3 regions of the Rossellomorea sp. KS-H15a genome follow, and region 1 is predicted to be linked to each of the others. Evidence: riboswitches for the same ligand, from Rfam matches in the RefSeq annotation. Region 1 holds a riboswitch; each other region holds the start of a gene.
What was found. A riboswitch is a leader RNA that binds a small molecule or an ion and turns the genes downstream of it on or off. The one in region 1 is predicted to bind S-adenosylmethionine.

Region 2: it holds a riboswitch for S-adenosylmethionine, as region 1 does, so the genes downstream of both, M1J35_RS21780 (methionine ABC transporter ATP-binding protein) here and M1J35_RS00605 (methionine ABC transporter ATP-binding protein) in region 1, are expected to answer to the same signal.
Region 3: it holds a riboswitch for S-adenosylmethionine, as region 1 does, so the genes downstream of both, M1J35_RS22850 (YezD family protein) here and M1J35_RS00605 (methionine ABC transporter ATP-binding protein) in region 1, are expected to answer to the same signal.

What each region holds. Positions count from the first base shown of each region.
Region 1 covers NZ_CP096886.1:140,707-145,723, reverse strand. The annotation lists gene M1J35_RS00620 (carbohydrate ABC transporter permease) at 1-282, shown strand, start outside; gene M1J35_RS00615 (alpha,alpha-phosphotrehalase) at 364-2,001, shown strand; gene M1J35_RS00610 (LacI family DNA-binding transcriptional regulator) at 2,093-3,082, shown strand; SAM riboswitch class I at 3,271-3,376, shown strand; gene M1J35_RS00605 (methionine ABC transporter ATP-binding protein) at 3,446-4,459, shown strand; gene M1J35_RS00600 (methionine ABC transporter permease) at 4,449-5,017, shown strand, end outside.
Region 2 covers NZ_CP096886.1:4,230,409-4,235,425, forward strand. The annotation lists gene M1J35_RS21765 (carboxymuconolactone decarboxylase family protein) at 1-205, opposite strand, end outside; gene M1J35_RS21770 (MetQ/NlpA family ABC transporter substrate-binding protein) at 338-1,162, opposite strand; gene M1J35_RS21775 (methionine ABC transporter permease) at 1,178-1,846, opposite strand; gene M1J35_RS21780 (methionine ABC transporter ATP-binding protein) at 1,843-2,865, opposite strand; SAM riboswitch class I at 3,017-3,123, opposite strand; gene M1J35_RS21785 (SCP2 sterol-binding domain-containing protein) at 3,236-3,586, opposite strand; gene M1J35_RS21790 (thioredoxin family protein) at 4,102-4,419, opposite strand; gene M1J35_RS21795 (toprim domain-containing protein) at 4,422-4,781, opposite strand; gene M1J35_RS21800 (YusG family protein) at 4,959-5,017, opposite strand, start outside.
Region 3 covers NZ_CP096886.1:2,862,708-2,867,724, forward strand. The annotation lists gene sat (sulfate adenylyltransferase) at 1-464, opposite strand, end outside; gene M1J35_RS14550 (sulfate permease) at 508-1,530, opposite strand; gene M1J35_RS14555 (phosphoadenylyl-sulfate reductase) at 1,588-2,286, opposite strand; gene M1J35_RS22850 (YezD family protein) at 2,390-2,545, opposite strand; SAM riboswitch class I at 2,623-2,728, opposite strand; gene M1J35_RS14565 (MaoC/PaaZ C-terminal domain-containing protein) at 2,894-3,298, opposite strand; gene M1J35_RS14570 (MaoC family dehydratase N-terminal domain-containing protein) at 3,295-3,744, opposite strand; gene fabG (3-oxoacyl-ACP reductase FabG) at 3,769-4,527, opposite strand; gene M1J35_RS14580 (acyl-CoA dehydrogenase family protein) at 4,549-5,017, opposite strand, start outside.

The sequences.
Region 1 (5,017 bases):
TTCTTCCGATTGATCGTGCCCATTGCGAAGCCGATCTTCGCCGTGCAGGGGATCCTTACGTTTATCGGTGCGTGGAACAGCTTCCTATGGCCGTTGATCATCGCCAATGATGAAAGCCTCTACACCTTATCGGTCGGGCTTTCACTACTGCAGGGTCAATATGCCAACAACTTCGGCCTGCAGATGGCCGGCGCCGCCTTCATGGTTGTGCCGATCATCATTATCTTCTCCTTCTTCCAGAAATACATCGTGGAAGGATTTACGATGTCAGGCATCAAATGATTGACGTGTACCAGGTACAAAGCGGAATGATTGTACCTGGTACATTTCTTTAGTTATACGTTAAAAAAGAGGTGAAATACGATGGAAAAAGCATGGTGGCATAAGTCCACAATTTATCAAATATACCCCCGAAGCTTCAATGATACCAACGGGGACGGGATCGGGGACATTCCCGGTATCATCGAAAAGCTCGATTATCTCGAACTTCTCGGCATCGACATCATTTGGCTGAGCCCGGTCTATCAATCCCCGAATGACGATAACGGCTACGACATCAGCAATTATTATGAAATCATGCCTGATTTCGGTACCATGGAAGACATGGAGACATTAATCGAGGAAGCAAAGAAACGGGACATCCATATCATGATGGACCTCGTCATCAACCATACATCTGATGAGCACCCGTGGTTCAGGGAGTCCAGGAAATCAAAGGATAACCCTTATCGGGATTACTATATTTGGCGGGAGGGTCAGGACGGACCTCCAAGTGGTATTCAATCCGTCTTCAGCGGATCCGCATGGGAATGGGATGAACAGACTGGCGAGTATTACTTTCATCTATTCAGTAAGAAACAGCCTGATCTCAATCTTCATAACCCTGAAGTGCGGGAACAATTGTACAAGATGATGAACTACTGGCTCGATAAAGGGGTCAGCGGTTTCCGTATGGATGTAATCGATCTGATCGGGAAAGAAGTCGATGAGAACGTACTGACCGACGGGCCGAAGCTCCATGAGTATTTACAGGAAATGCATGAAAAGGTCCTTTCTCAATATCCGACTGTGACGGTCGGTGAGACGCCATCGGCAACCCCGGAAACGGCTCAGTTATATACGGGGAAAGGCAGGAATGAACTTGATATGGTGTTCACCTTCCAGCATATGTCCCTGGACGAGCGGGCAGGGGAAGGGAAGTGGGCACTTAAGGAGCTGGATTTCCCGGAATTGAAAAGAGTATTGAGCAAGTGGCAGACATCCCTGTTTCAGAAGGGGTGGAACAGTTTATACTGGAATAATCACGACCAGCCCCGTATCGTCTCCAGATGGGGGAACGACCAGAAATATCGCATAGAATCCGCCAAGATGCTTGCAACCGTTCTTCACATGATGCAGGGGACGCCTTTCGTCTATCAAGGAGAAGAAATCGGGATGACGAATAGTAACTGGGACGATATCACCCAATACCGTGACATTGAAACGATTAACTATTTTCAAGAAAAGAAAACGGAAGGCGTGCCCGAGCATGAGATCATGAAATCGATCCGGACGAAGGGCAGGGATAATGCCAGGACACCATTTCAATGGAATGACGATATTCATGGAGGTTTTACCGAGGGAAATCCTTGGATTGAAGTGAACTCGAACTTTAGCGAAATTAACGCGGAACAGGCATTGAAGGATCAGGACTCCATCTTTTATCATTATAAAAAACTCATTGCACTCAGAAAACGACTGGATATTCTCGTTTATGGAGAGTATGAGCTTTTATTGGGGGATCATCCTGAAATCATGGCATACTCGAGGAAATGGGACGATCAAACCTTGTTGGTAGTGGCGAACTTCTACGGAGGGAATCCTGAATTCCATTTGCCTGAAGCAGCAGATGATTCTCATACCGAAATCCTCATCAGCAACTATTCGGATTCAAGTGAACGACCGTCAGACATCAACTCCCTTCGTCCCTATGAGGCGATCGTATATTTGTTAGAAAAATAGCCCAATACTTGAAGCGCTTTCATGTATGATGAACAGAAGAAATCAGTCAAGAAGGATGCCTTCATTTATAGAAGCAATAGGATGTGAACTTATGGCAACCATCAAAGATGTGGCTAAACTGTCTGGAGTCGCCGTTTCGACCGCTTCTTATGCATTAAACAACAGTAAGAAAGTCAGTGAAGAAACACGACAGAAAGTTTTAGCGGCAGCCAAACAATTGAATTACCAAAAAAACGGGCTTGCTTCCGATTTGAAGCGGACAAGCACGAATACCATCGCCTTGATCCTGAGCGATCTATCAGGACCTTATTACTCCGAACTGATCAAGGGCGTACAGGATGTGACCTCCACGAACGGATATGATTTGATTGCCTGCAGTTCCATCGGTGGGGCACAGTCCACCGCCGTGAAGTTTTTAAAAGAAAAAAGGGTTGATGGCGTCATCATCCTTGCCCATAATATCAATGATGAGACCATCCTGGAGTCGGCAAGGGAAGGCTTTCCGATCGTGGTCCTCGACAGGAGCATCAAAAGCGATTACGTCACCCAGATCGAAGTCGATAATGTGCACGGAGCGTTCGTGGCAACAGAACATTTGATTGAAAGGGGAAGCCGTGACATCGCGTTTATCAGCGGACCTTACAACTCCCATGACAACGAACTTCGATTCCAGGGCTTCCGGGAGGCACTGGACAAACACGGCATCGACTATAAATCCAAATGGAAAGTCTCCGGGGGCTTCACCCGTGAAGGAGGCTATCAGGCGACGAAAATGCTGATCGCCCAACGGGATGTCCCACAGGCCATTTTCTATGCAAACGATGAAATGGCCATCGGCGGCCTCCAGGCACTGAACGAAAAAAACATTTCCGTTCCAGGGGATATTTCCATCATTGGCTTTGACGATATCCAGCTGTCAGAATACGTGTCCCCGCCCCTGACGACCATGAGGCAGCCGAAATATGAAGCGGGTGCGCTTGCCGTTCACCTGATCTTTCAGATGCTCTTGAAGGAAGAGGTCGATTCGTATTACAAGCTCACAACGGAGCTGATAGAGAGAGATTCGGTGAAAAAACGGTAGATGAGTGGAAGAGCCTGACCTTTCCTGTATGGGAGGGGTCGGTTTTTTTTATATACACAAAAATCTTTCGTTGCCAGGACAACAAAGATAACGCTTACATAAAAATACCACTAAAATCACCTCTTGACTTCCCCTTCGATACCCAGTATTATCCTCTATAAGATAAATATTTGAAAATTACATACATTCAATTATCCAGAGTGACCGAGGGATCAGGCCCTATGACGTCCGGCAACCTCCAGTAATGGAACGGTGCTAATTCCTGCAGAATGATTTCATTCTGAGAGATAAGTCGAGATAAACAGGCGATGCTTCTTTCAGTTGAAAGAGGCATTTTTTATTGGAGAAAAAGGGGTGTGCACATTGATCGAGATTCGGAATCTGGTAAAAACGTACAAAACAAAAAAGCAAACGGTGGTCGGTGTCGACAACGTCTCTGTCACCATCAAAAAAGGGGAGATCTTCGGGATCGTCGGGTACAGCGGAGCGGGGAAGAGCTCACTCATTCGCTGCCTGAATCTATTAGAAACACCGACATCAGGGGAAATCATCATCGATGGACAGGATTTCACGAAGCTCACATCCAAGCAATTAAGACTTGCACGGCAAAAAACGAGCATGATCTTCCAGCATTTTCACCTCATCAAATCGAAGACGGTGTTTGATAATCTCGCCTTTGCTTTGAAAGCGGCACATGTACCGAAAGTGAAAATCAAACCAAGGGTCGTCGAGCTCCTGGAAATGGTCGGCCTTTCAGACAAAGCGGATGCGTATCCGGCCCAGCTCAGCGGGGGACAGAAGCAGAGAGTCGGGATTGCGAGGGCACTTGCCAACAACCCATCGGTATTACTTTGCGACGAAGCGACGTCGGCATTGGATCCAAATACGACGAAATCTATCCTGAGGCTTTTAAAAAAAATCAATAAGGAACTGGGATTGACCATCGTCCTCATCACCCACGAAATGGAAGTGGTGAAGGAAATCTGTGACAGGATGGCCGTGATGCAGGACGGGAAGATCGTGGAGGAAGGTCCCGTGTATGACCTGTTTGCCGAACCGAAACAGCCTTTGACGAAGCAGTTCATCGAAACGATTCTCCAATTCGAACTGCCTCAGCATCTGGTGGAATCGAGAAAAGGGAAGCTCATCAAGATTCAATTCAAGGGGTCCATTGCCGAGGAGAGCGTTGTATCAGAGGTGTTTCAGCGCTACAAGGTGCAGGGGAATATCCTCCACGGGAAGATCGAATATATTCAGGATGTCCCACTCGGGATCTTCATCATGGAGCTGATCGGATCAGCTGACGAAATCGAAGCGGCAATCCGTTATATCACGGCCAAGACGCAAAGCCTGGAGGTGCTGGAGGATGCTGCCTGATTCATTGACTTCTATATTGCCAGAATTGAATAAAGCCTTTTTTGAAACGGTGTATATGGTGGGGATTTCACTGGCCGTAGCGATTGTGGTGGGATTGCCCCTTGGGATTCTGCTCTTTGTGACAGACAAGGGCTTATTTTTACAAAATAGTGTGATTAAAAAAGTGGTTGGATTCATTGTGAACATGGTCCGCTCGGTTCCATTCATTATTCTATTAGTCGCACTCTTACCCTTAACTAAACTATTGACCGGTACGACGATCGGACCGACGGCGGCATCGGTATCACTCTCGGTAGCGGGCATTCCGTTTTTTGCGAGAATGGTAGAAACGTCTCTCAGGGAGATTGATAAAGGGGTCATCGAAGCCTCGGTTTCAGTCGGAGCGAGTCCATGGATGATCATCAAGGACGTGCTGTTACCGGAAGCACGGCCTGCCGTCATTCAGGCGATCACGATTACAACCATCAGTTTAGTCGCCTATTCCGCCATGGCCGGCATCGTCGGCGGCGGGGGAGTCGGTGACCTGGCGATCCGATTCGGATATTACAGATACGATAA
Region 2 (5,017 bases), 320 kb from region 1:
TACAATATTCATCCTGAGAATAAAGGCTAATTCCAAGTGCAATCAATTGTTTTTCCTTTTTGGAAAGGACTCCCTCTCTGAAGCAGTGCTCTGTAAACGTGTTATATTGCTCTGCAAGCTCAGGCATTTTCTCAGTGAAGATTCCAAGTCCCATTTTATAATCATGAAGGGCTGCTTCGGTTGTGTTTCTAGGTTCCATCTGCATTTCATCCAACTCCATTTCGAAAATAGATTCATCGAAAATAGTATGAGCCAATTTGGAAATGAATATGTTAAAAAGTTACCGAAGGACCCTTGATGAAAGAAAGCCGATGCATAAGCACCGGCTTTTCTATTGTTATTCCGTTACGGGTACAACTGCTCCATCCCATTCTTCATTGATGAAGTCCTGGATTTCTTTTGAGCGCAGGGCTTTGACCAATTCTTTCACTTCTTCTTTGTTTTCGTCACCTTTATTTACAGCAATTACGTTCACATATGGGGAGTTGCTGTCTTCGATGGCGATGGAGTCCTCCAGGGGTTTCAAGCCTGCATCTATGGCATAGTTGGAGTTAATCACAACTGCGTCCCCTTCTTCATTTTCATACATTTGCGGAAGGAGTGCCGCTTCGTATTCATAATCGAATTTCAGTTTTTTTGGATTTTCTTTGATGTCTTCCAGCTGAGCCTGTGTATTTTCCACTCCGTCCTTTAACGTGATCAGACCTTTTTTCTCTAATAATGTAAGGATGCGGCCATGATCGGATACGGAATTACTCATCAAGATCGTGGCACCTTCAGGAAGGTCCTCAAGAGATTTATACTTTTTGGAATACACACCGATTGGCTCGATATGAATTCCGCCTGCATTGACGAAATTATATTCGTTCTCTTTCATCTGCAGATCCATGTATGGAACGGTTTGGAAATAGTTCGCATCCAAATCACCATTATCCAGGTCTTTATTCGGAAGGATATAGTCTTGATATGTTTCAATTTGCAGGTCGATTCCCTTATCTTCCAAAATCGGTTTCACTTTTTCAAGGATTTCCGCGTGGGGAACGTTTGACGCGCCTACCACTAATTCCTTCTCGTCACTGCTTCCGGATCCGGAATCACTCCCGCATGCTGCCAATCCAAAGATACTTGTTGCTGCTACTATTCCTGCTAACCATTTTTTCATCTGTTTTCTCTCCTCTTATCGTTTGTCTAATTTATTTGTGAAGTAGTCTCCAATGATTTGAATGGCGAATACAACGAGTAAAATCATGATGGTTGCGGCAAGGGTTACATCCTCCCTGCTCCGTTGAAAACCATCCAGGTAAGCGAGGTTTCCTAATCCCCCGGCCCCGATGACACCAGCCATTGCCGTATAACCCACCAGGGCGATGGCTGTTACCGTGATACCTGAAACCAAAGCCGGAAGAGATTCGGGAATAAGCACTTTCCATATGATCGTGCTAGTCTTCGCCCCCATCGCTTTCGCTGCTTCAATGACGCCTTTGTTCACTTCTCTTAATGCAATTTCCACCATGCGTGCGTAAAACGGTGCTGCTCCGATGATCAGGGCCGGAAGAGCCGCGTTCGCCCCGCGGATGGTATCCAATAAAAATTTGGTGAATGGAATCAGTAATACAATCAGGATAATGAACGGAATCGAGCGGAATACATTGACCACTGCACTGGTCACCGTATAAGTAAGCTTGTTTTCCCATAAATTTTCCTTGGATGTAAGAAATAAAAGGATCCCAAGAATCAGTCCTATTACGAAGGTAATCAGGACTGACATCCCCGTCATATAAAGGGTTTCAACAGTCGCTTCCCACATCTTCTCCCAGTCTACATTCGGAAATATATTTTCTATCATCTCCCGATCACCTCCACTTTGACCATCTGTTCCTCAGCGAAGGCAACGGCTGCAGAAATCGTCTCTTCGTTTCCATCAAGATGGACGAACAGCGTACCATAAGCCCCATTTTGCGTCTGGGAAATCTGTCCTTGAAGGATATTGACATCCAGGTCAAAACGTCGGATCAAGCTGGTAATGAGCGGTTGCTCAGTCGATTCACCAACGAAGGTGAATTTCAGTACTTTCCCTTCAGGATATTGTGCTAACAGGTGATCGATCGTTTCCCCTGTTTCTTCCACTTGTGATACTTCTTTCACAAATCGCTTCGTCACCTGCTCTTTAGGGTTTCTGAACACCTCAAGAACATCCCCGAGCTCTACCACCTTCCCTTGTTCCATGACTGCCACACGATGGCAGATTTTTTTGATCACGTGCATTTCATGGGTGATCAGGACGATGGTCAGACCTAAACGTTTATTAATATCCACCAATAAATCAAGGATGGAATCTGTTGTTTGCGGATCTAAAGCAGAGGTGGCTTCGTCACAGAGAAGGACGTCGGGATTATTTGCAAGGGATCTCGCAATCCCGACCCTCTGTTTCTGTCCACCGCTCAACTGGGATGGATAGGCGTCTCCTCTTCCATCTAATCCCACCAGCTCCAATAATTCATTGGCCCTTCGCACTCTCTCCTTCTTAGAAACACCGGCTATTTCTAATGGAAACTGGATATTTTCAAGTACCGTACGCGACCAAAGGAGATTGAAATGCTGAAAGATCATCCCTATTGACTGCCTCGCCTGCCGAAGATCTTTCCCTTTCACTTTGGAAACGATCTGTCCATTTACGTTCACGGTTCCATTTGTGGGAACTTCAAGTCCATTGAGCATCCGGATCAACGTACTTTTCCCTGCCCCACTATAGCCAATCACTCCAAAAATTTCCCCTTGGCCAATGTCGATGTTGACGCCATCAACGGCTGAAATCGGGCCAGATTTTGATTGATAGATTTTTTTCACATCTGATATGGTAATCATGCTGTCTCCACCTTCTTTCTGAGTAAAACGACCTTTTTAATAAGAATTACAGTTGCACATACCGGGCAATCCCCACAGCCTTTTCGTATACAATAAAAAATGCCTTCCTGCGATAAGCAGAAAGGCATAATCATATATAGGACTATCCTTTCTCTCATCTTTCAAAGCAAATGCTTTGAGTGAATTGGCACCATTTCAATTTTCATTGACGGTTGCCGGGCTTCATAGGGCACGTCCCTCCACCTCTCTAAATAAGAGTAAAGTATCGATTTATTAATTTTTTTGAATTGTTAAAGACTCTGAAAATTTGCTACAAGAGAGATTCTATCATCGAAAATAGAAATGTGTCAATTCTTTTTTCTTATGTTTTTTAAACTTGAACCGGTTCCTTCATCCTGGACCTTGTCAGCCAGAGGATGGATTCTACAAATAACAGCTGGCGGTATCCTCCCCTGACTTCCAGGATGCCGTTTTCAATCAGTTGAGACAATCGCTCTTCTCCTGTTAGTAGGGATAGCATGTCCTTCTCTTTTCCCTTAATATCAAAATGCGATTGCCTGCTACCATCACGCAATACAGCACAACCTCTGTTTGAAACGGAGATCGCATAACGCTCCTTTTCACATTGAAATTGAAGAACAAATGGGCTGTCCGGAAACAAGAGTCGTAAGTGATACCTTGAATGACACTGATCTACTAATTCCTCTAAATAGATTCGCATGAATACCCTCCCAGTGAAACTTCTATATAGTATCAATTCCACTTTTAGGTATTTTTTCCTTTTAGACATTCTCGACATGTTTTGAATGAGTTTATCTTATTTGTCGAACAGTAAGAAATTGGGTGATGACCAGTCAAAAAATGATGGGATTCGAAACATTTCCCAAGAAATATGTCCTCGTTTGTAGAAAGAAAATGACTACTTTCGTAAACTTTTTCTGTTTTTTATCAGCATCGTGCTGGTTGATTTCCGCTCCAGATGCTCGCTTTCCTCGGGGCGTGAGTTGAGCCTCCTCGTGCTTCGCCCTGCGGGGTCTCAACTTTCCCGCTATTCCCGAAGGAGTCGAGCATCTTCCGCTCCAATCAACACTAATAATGTACTTCTCAAATTAGTTCGTTTTAATAATCATTTATTCATATGTGTTGAGAGGGCAATTTCCTCCTATTTCTAAAGCTGGTGAAGAATAGAAGTGAAGACAAAATAAAAAGACCTTTCATAAAGGTCTCTTATCCCCACTAGATGTTTTGGATTTTGTTGATGGTTTCGTATAGGAATGGGACGGATTGAAAGGCATAGATTCTTTCCATTTCCTGTCCATCTTTAAATAAAAGAAGGCAGGGGACGCTTTCAATGGATTGTTCTTCGGCAAATTGGGGCAGATAGTTCAGGTTCGCCTTCACAAAATGAAATGACTGGGGGAGTTTCTCGACCACTTCCAACATTTTACCCGCGACCTGACACGTACCACACATCGGTGTATATAGATAAACGGCTTCCAACGCATGGGATCTGATCGATTCGTTTAATTCTTCTGTCTGGCTTACCTCCAACAAAACTAAATCATCCTTTTTCCAAGATATTCTTTATGCACATCGATATTGGCACCAATGAGAACGGAGGCAAGATGATATTCCGGGGCCGCGGCCACTTCCTTATACATCCGGTCTATATAAAGGTGTTCCGCCTCGGGGAATTCACGCTTGAATTGTTTACGTAACTTCTCCCCTGCATCATCCGCATCGACGAGGATGTATACATCCCTTTCAAACAGCTCATCGATGAGTTCGTCCATTTTGGTGATGCTTATCGTTCCATTTGTGCAAATAATTTCAATCGGTTCTTTGATTATGTCTCTTACTTTCCGCTTGTCTGTTGTACCTTCGACAATGATTACCTTTTCGTCAAGTTCCATCATGATCATCACCTTATCTTTCAGAAATAAGATTAGGATAGTATATTCAGATAACAAGAGATGATGTCCACTTTCTACTCATATTTTCTCATGTTTACAAAAAATAGTGCAAGTGGTTTGTTTCATTGCTTATAGAAATGGTGCCAGATCCATACACGAATCTGGCACCGCGGGTCACCTTTAACACCATCCACCTTCGTCGCAATCCGTGTACCTTGCATCATGGCCTTCGGTGGAAG
Region 3 (5,017 bases), 1.7 Mb from region 1:
AGCCTTTTCACTAGTGTAATCTTACCTCCGACATACACATCACCGCGCTCGAATAGCTTCTTTACTCCGGGATGTTCCCCGTCCGTCGTTCCATAGACAAGAAGGGCTTCTTTATATTTGTCAGGTTCGTAGATATCCTCTACGTCGATAACCCCGTATGTTACTCCTTTATAGACCAGTCTGCTCCTTTTCCCTATCTGTACAAAACCAGCCTGCTCCTTATCGATGGGCAAAGTGATGGGAATGCTCCATACACATCCGCTCTCAAGCCGTAATGATTCCACCACGGTCTGATAATCCCGATTGGACAAGAATCCTTCTAAGGGACTGTAAGCACCGATTGCAATCAGTTCCAGGTCACTCAATGCGATGTCGTCCAATGGCAATTCGTGTACGATGTCCTTATAGGATTTTTCAGGTAAATAAGATTGGACCAGTACTCCTCCGTGTGGCTGTAAACTCATGTAAAATATCCTCCTTAACATATTTGTTTAATCGGGATTAAAATCAAATGCCTCCTCCATCTTCGTGGACAGACCGTCTTTCCTCATGAATGACCCTCATCAGGGACAACGCACCTACTGTGGCAATAATGACGCTTATCGGTACAACAATTGAGTACAGATCACTATCGATCAACAATTTGACCAAAAAGTATGAAATACTGAGTGAAATCAAGGGGGAGACCACCCAGATTTTGACGATTTTTTTGACGATTTTCTTTTGCAGCATGTGCTTGCCGTTTTTAGATACACCCAAACCAATAATGGAAGAGGACGTAACCTGAGTCAGAGGGATCGGCAATCCATACAGAGAGCTCAAGATGACGAGGAAGGCTCCTGTTGAGGAAATGACAATTCCTTCAGCTTTAGAATATTGCGTAATTTTCTTGCCGTTTGTTTCGACTACTTTCTTTCCCAGTAAAACAGCTCCCAGTGCAACAAATGCACCACCAATCAAGATTCCACGTGAAGGTGATATCAGCTCTGCCCCCACCAAAGGACCAACGGCATTGGCAACATTATTCATGCCTGCTGAGAAAGCTTCAAAGAATCCAGCGATGATCAACAGATAAGCAAGCCACTGTTTATCAAAATGATACCCCCGCTTTTCAAGCTGAACTAAACCCAATCCTGCAAGCCATGTTACGAAAAAGGCGATGACAGGGACGATCACCCAGAAAGACATGATCGTAATAAGTGATTTTACATACAGAACCTGATAAGCTACCCCGACTCCTACAACCGCGCCAACCGTTACTTCACTCGTAGATAGCGGAATGCCGATCACATTCGCAAGAAACAATGAAATCGTTGCGGATAACAAAATAATGAGAACGACCTTTATCGACAATAGATTCTGTGGGATGATCCCAGAACTGATTGTCTTTACAACCTCTCCACCACCCAGAACCGCTCCACTCAGGACACCTGCCGCGCATATCCATAGCGCTGTCCGGATGTTCTTTATTGCGCCTGCACCATATGCCACTCCCATTGACGCTGCCGCTCCGCTGGCACCAATGTTCATGGCGAAGAACAAGCTGATCAGAAGGGCCGAGATTTCAAGCAAATCCCGTCACCCTATCTAATGGAGACCGCATTCTGTCTTTCCTTTTCCTTTCCATCTTCCGGAGCGAAGATCATTGACATCAATAGCCGGTGTGGTGCAATGGAAGCAGCCAATGCTCGGATACCCTTGATCGTGAAGGGGGTTATAAGAAAGATTATGCTTATGGGTATAACGCCAGATCTCCTTCCACGTCCAGTGAATCAGCGGACAGATTTTAACGGATTGAAATTTGTCATCTTTATTGATGAATTCAACATGTTGTCTTGTTGGGGATTGTTCCCTCCTTAATCCTGAAATCCATGCGTGCCCCTTGGATAATGTTTCTTTTAACGGGTCAAGCTTCCGAATTTGACAGCATTGGTTTGGTTTGGTTTCCCATAACTTATCCCCATATGCCTCTGCCTGCTCCTTGAGGGTCAACTGAGGCTTTTTCATATGGATGGTCAACTCGGGATACGCCTTCTTCACTTTCTCGATGATTTCATACGTTTCCTTGAAATGAACCCCTGTATCAAGGAATACAATGGTTGCCTGCGGTTTCACCTTGGATATGAGATCGATAAGCACAATGCCTTCTATCCCGAAACTGCACGCATATACAACCTCGTCACCATAATGATCATATGTCCATTTCAGGACGTTAAGCGCTCCTTTATAGACAGGATCCACTTCAAATTCCATGGATGCCTGTTTCCAAGTCTGATACGTTAACATAGTACACCCCATTCCCTGACGCTTATCCAAAGAAAAAGAGGCGGTAACAAAATATAAGGAGTCCCTATATTTTTGCTACGCGCCTCTAGTTTGTCTAGTCAGCTTATTTTATTCGGACTTTCTCATTTTTCTCTAATTGAATGACTTTTCCATCCTGTACGATAATCGTGATTGAACCAAAGCTCATGGTTTCAAGCATGGACTGGATTTTCTCTGCTACCAAGTCAAACTGTACATGCTGGTTCTTCTCTTTTTTCACATGATACCCCCAATTTTCTTCTTATCCAGATCAGAAAAAAACAACTTCCCATTTTGGAAAGTTGTTCAGGTAAGGTTACCTTATCTTCCAAAATGACTTCACATTTTGCTGGAATTAGCACCTTACAATACGTAGGTTGCTGGGCTTCGCAGGGCCAGATCCCTCCACCACTCTGGATAAGAGTTATTCATTTTAATATTCTAAATAATATCACAATTACAGCAGAAGTCAACCCGAGTTTTTCGATCGGATTTATGTCTTTTGTCTTATTTTATTCAAACATCATTCCATACATGTTTATTCGATTGGGGGTGGTTCTACGACAATTTTTCATAAAGCATTGCGCAACTATTCAAGGACCCTAAACGCGACGTTACCCTCAATTACGTTCTTCCCGGCTTGTTTTGTGGCTAAAACCTTAAAATGAAGGAGGTTTTCCTGTTTGTCCGTCAATTCTGCCCGTAATGTCACCACATCATGTAACATGACCATCCCTTTAAATCGTACCGAGTAATCCTGGATAAACCCTTCCTCATAGTGTGGGCTGAAAAGTTTGGACACATTGCCCATCGTCCACATTCCATGAGCGATGATTCCTGGAAGACCCAGCTTCAAGGCTTCATCATCGATGGTGTGTATCGGATTGTAGTCTCCGGAAGCTCCTGCGTATTTGATCAGGTCCATCCTCGTGACCGGAGCGAGTTCAACCGGGGGGAGTGTATCTCCTATTCCGAATGATTGTAGTATTGTCATTTACTCAACCTCTTTCTGACTTCTTCTGTAATAATGACAATCGCCTGGGAAGTGAAGATTCTTTCCCCACGAGAATCTTCCCCGACATCTTCGATGACAAGGAATCCCAGTTTCCCCCCGGTACCTTCCCGTTCATAATAGTTTTTTATTTCCGTATAACATTGAATCGTTTCCCCTACCTTCAAAGGTCTTTCATAATGAAAGGATTGTTCACCGTGAATCAACCCATCATTCGGTAAATGAAAGCCTTCGATCGAACCATAGTCGAATACTCTCGGAAAGGTGGGAGGGGCAATGTTCCCCCCATAAGAGGAGGACTTCCCGGCATCTTCATCCACATAAAAGGGATGGGGATCGCCAATGGCGTCTGCAAATTTCCGAACCGCTCCTCTTTCCACTGCATTTCGGGTGGAAGTAGACCTCTTTCCGATATAGGATTCAAACATATTCTTCACCTCTTTCTTCTTTATTCAGGCTTTCGGCCCTCCAGCAACGTAGAGAACCTGACCATTGACGAATGAAGATTTTTCATCTGCAAAAAAAGCGACGGCATTTGCAATATCTTCAGGAGTCCCGCTTCTTCCAACAGGGATTCCCTGGAGACTTGCTTCCACTAATTGATCGAAAGTGATCCCGATCCGTTTCGCAGTTTCTTTCGTCATATCGGTTTCAATAAAGCCCGGTGCTACAGCATTCGTGGTGATTCCGAATGGACCAAGTTCTATGGCAAGGGTTTTCGTCAAGCCTTGAAGACCTGCTTTAGCCGTTGCGTAGTTTGCCTGCCCGCGATTTCCCAATGCTGAGGTGGATGAAATATTGATGATGCGTCCGTACTTTTGTTTGACCATGTATTGTTGGGCTGCCTTCACTACATTGAATGAACCCTTTAAATGCACATCCATGACCGTCTCCCAATCGTTTTCGGTCATTTTGAATAACAGATTATCCCTGATGACCCCTGCATTATTCACCACAATGTCCAGGGAACCAAAAGATTCATATACTTCCTTCATAGCATTTTCAACTTCCCGGGATTCTACGACATTTGCCACTTTTGTATACAATTCATATTGTTTAAATACCTCACTCGCTTCATTCAACGCATCCTCATTGACGTCGATGATGGCCACCTTGGCCCCTTCTTCAGCCAGTAATCCGGCAATTGCCCTGCCGATCCCTCTGCTTCCACCTGTAACTAAAGCCACTTTTCCTCTGAATCGCTCTCCCATTTCGTCTGCCTCCATTTCTGTTTATACAAATTGCCCAAGTTTCACATGACCTTTTAATAAGTTCCTTGAAATGATCAGTTTTTGAATTTCATCGGTTCCATCATAAATGCGCCATAACCTTGCCTCCCGGTACCATCGTTCGATCGGCAGCTCTCTTGTATAGCCCATACCACCATGGATCTGGAGGACGCGATCTACGACCCGATTCCCCATATTGGATCCATATAGCTTGGCCATCGACGCAACGTGACGATTGTCTTCCCCTTGATCGAGTGTGAATGCTGCATTTAGCACGAGCCAGCGGGCCGCTTCAATTTCCACGGCTGAATCCGCAATCTGCCACTGAATCGCCTGCCGGTCCGCGATAGGTTTTCCAAATGTTTCTCTTTCTTTCGAATAGTCGATGGCCATTTGAAGAAGTCTTTCTGCTGCTCCCACCGCCTGGGCCCCAACAATCCAGCGGGCAAATCCGATCCACTCCAATCCCAGA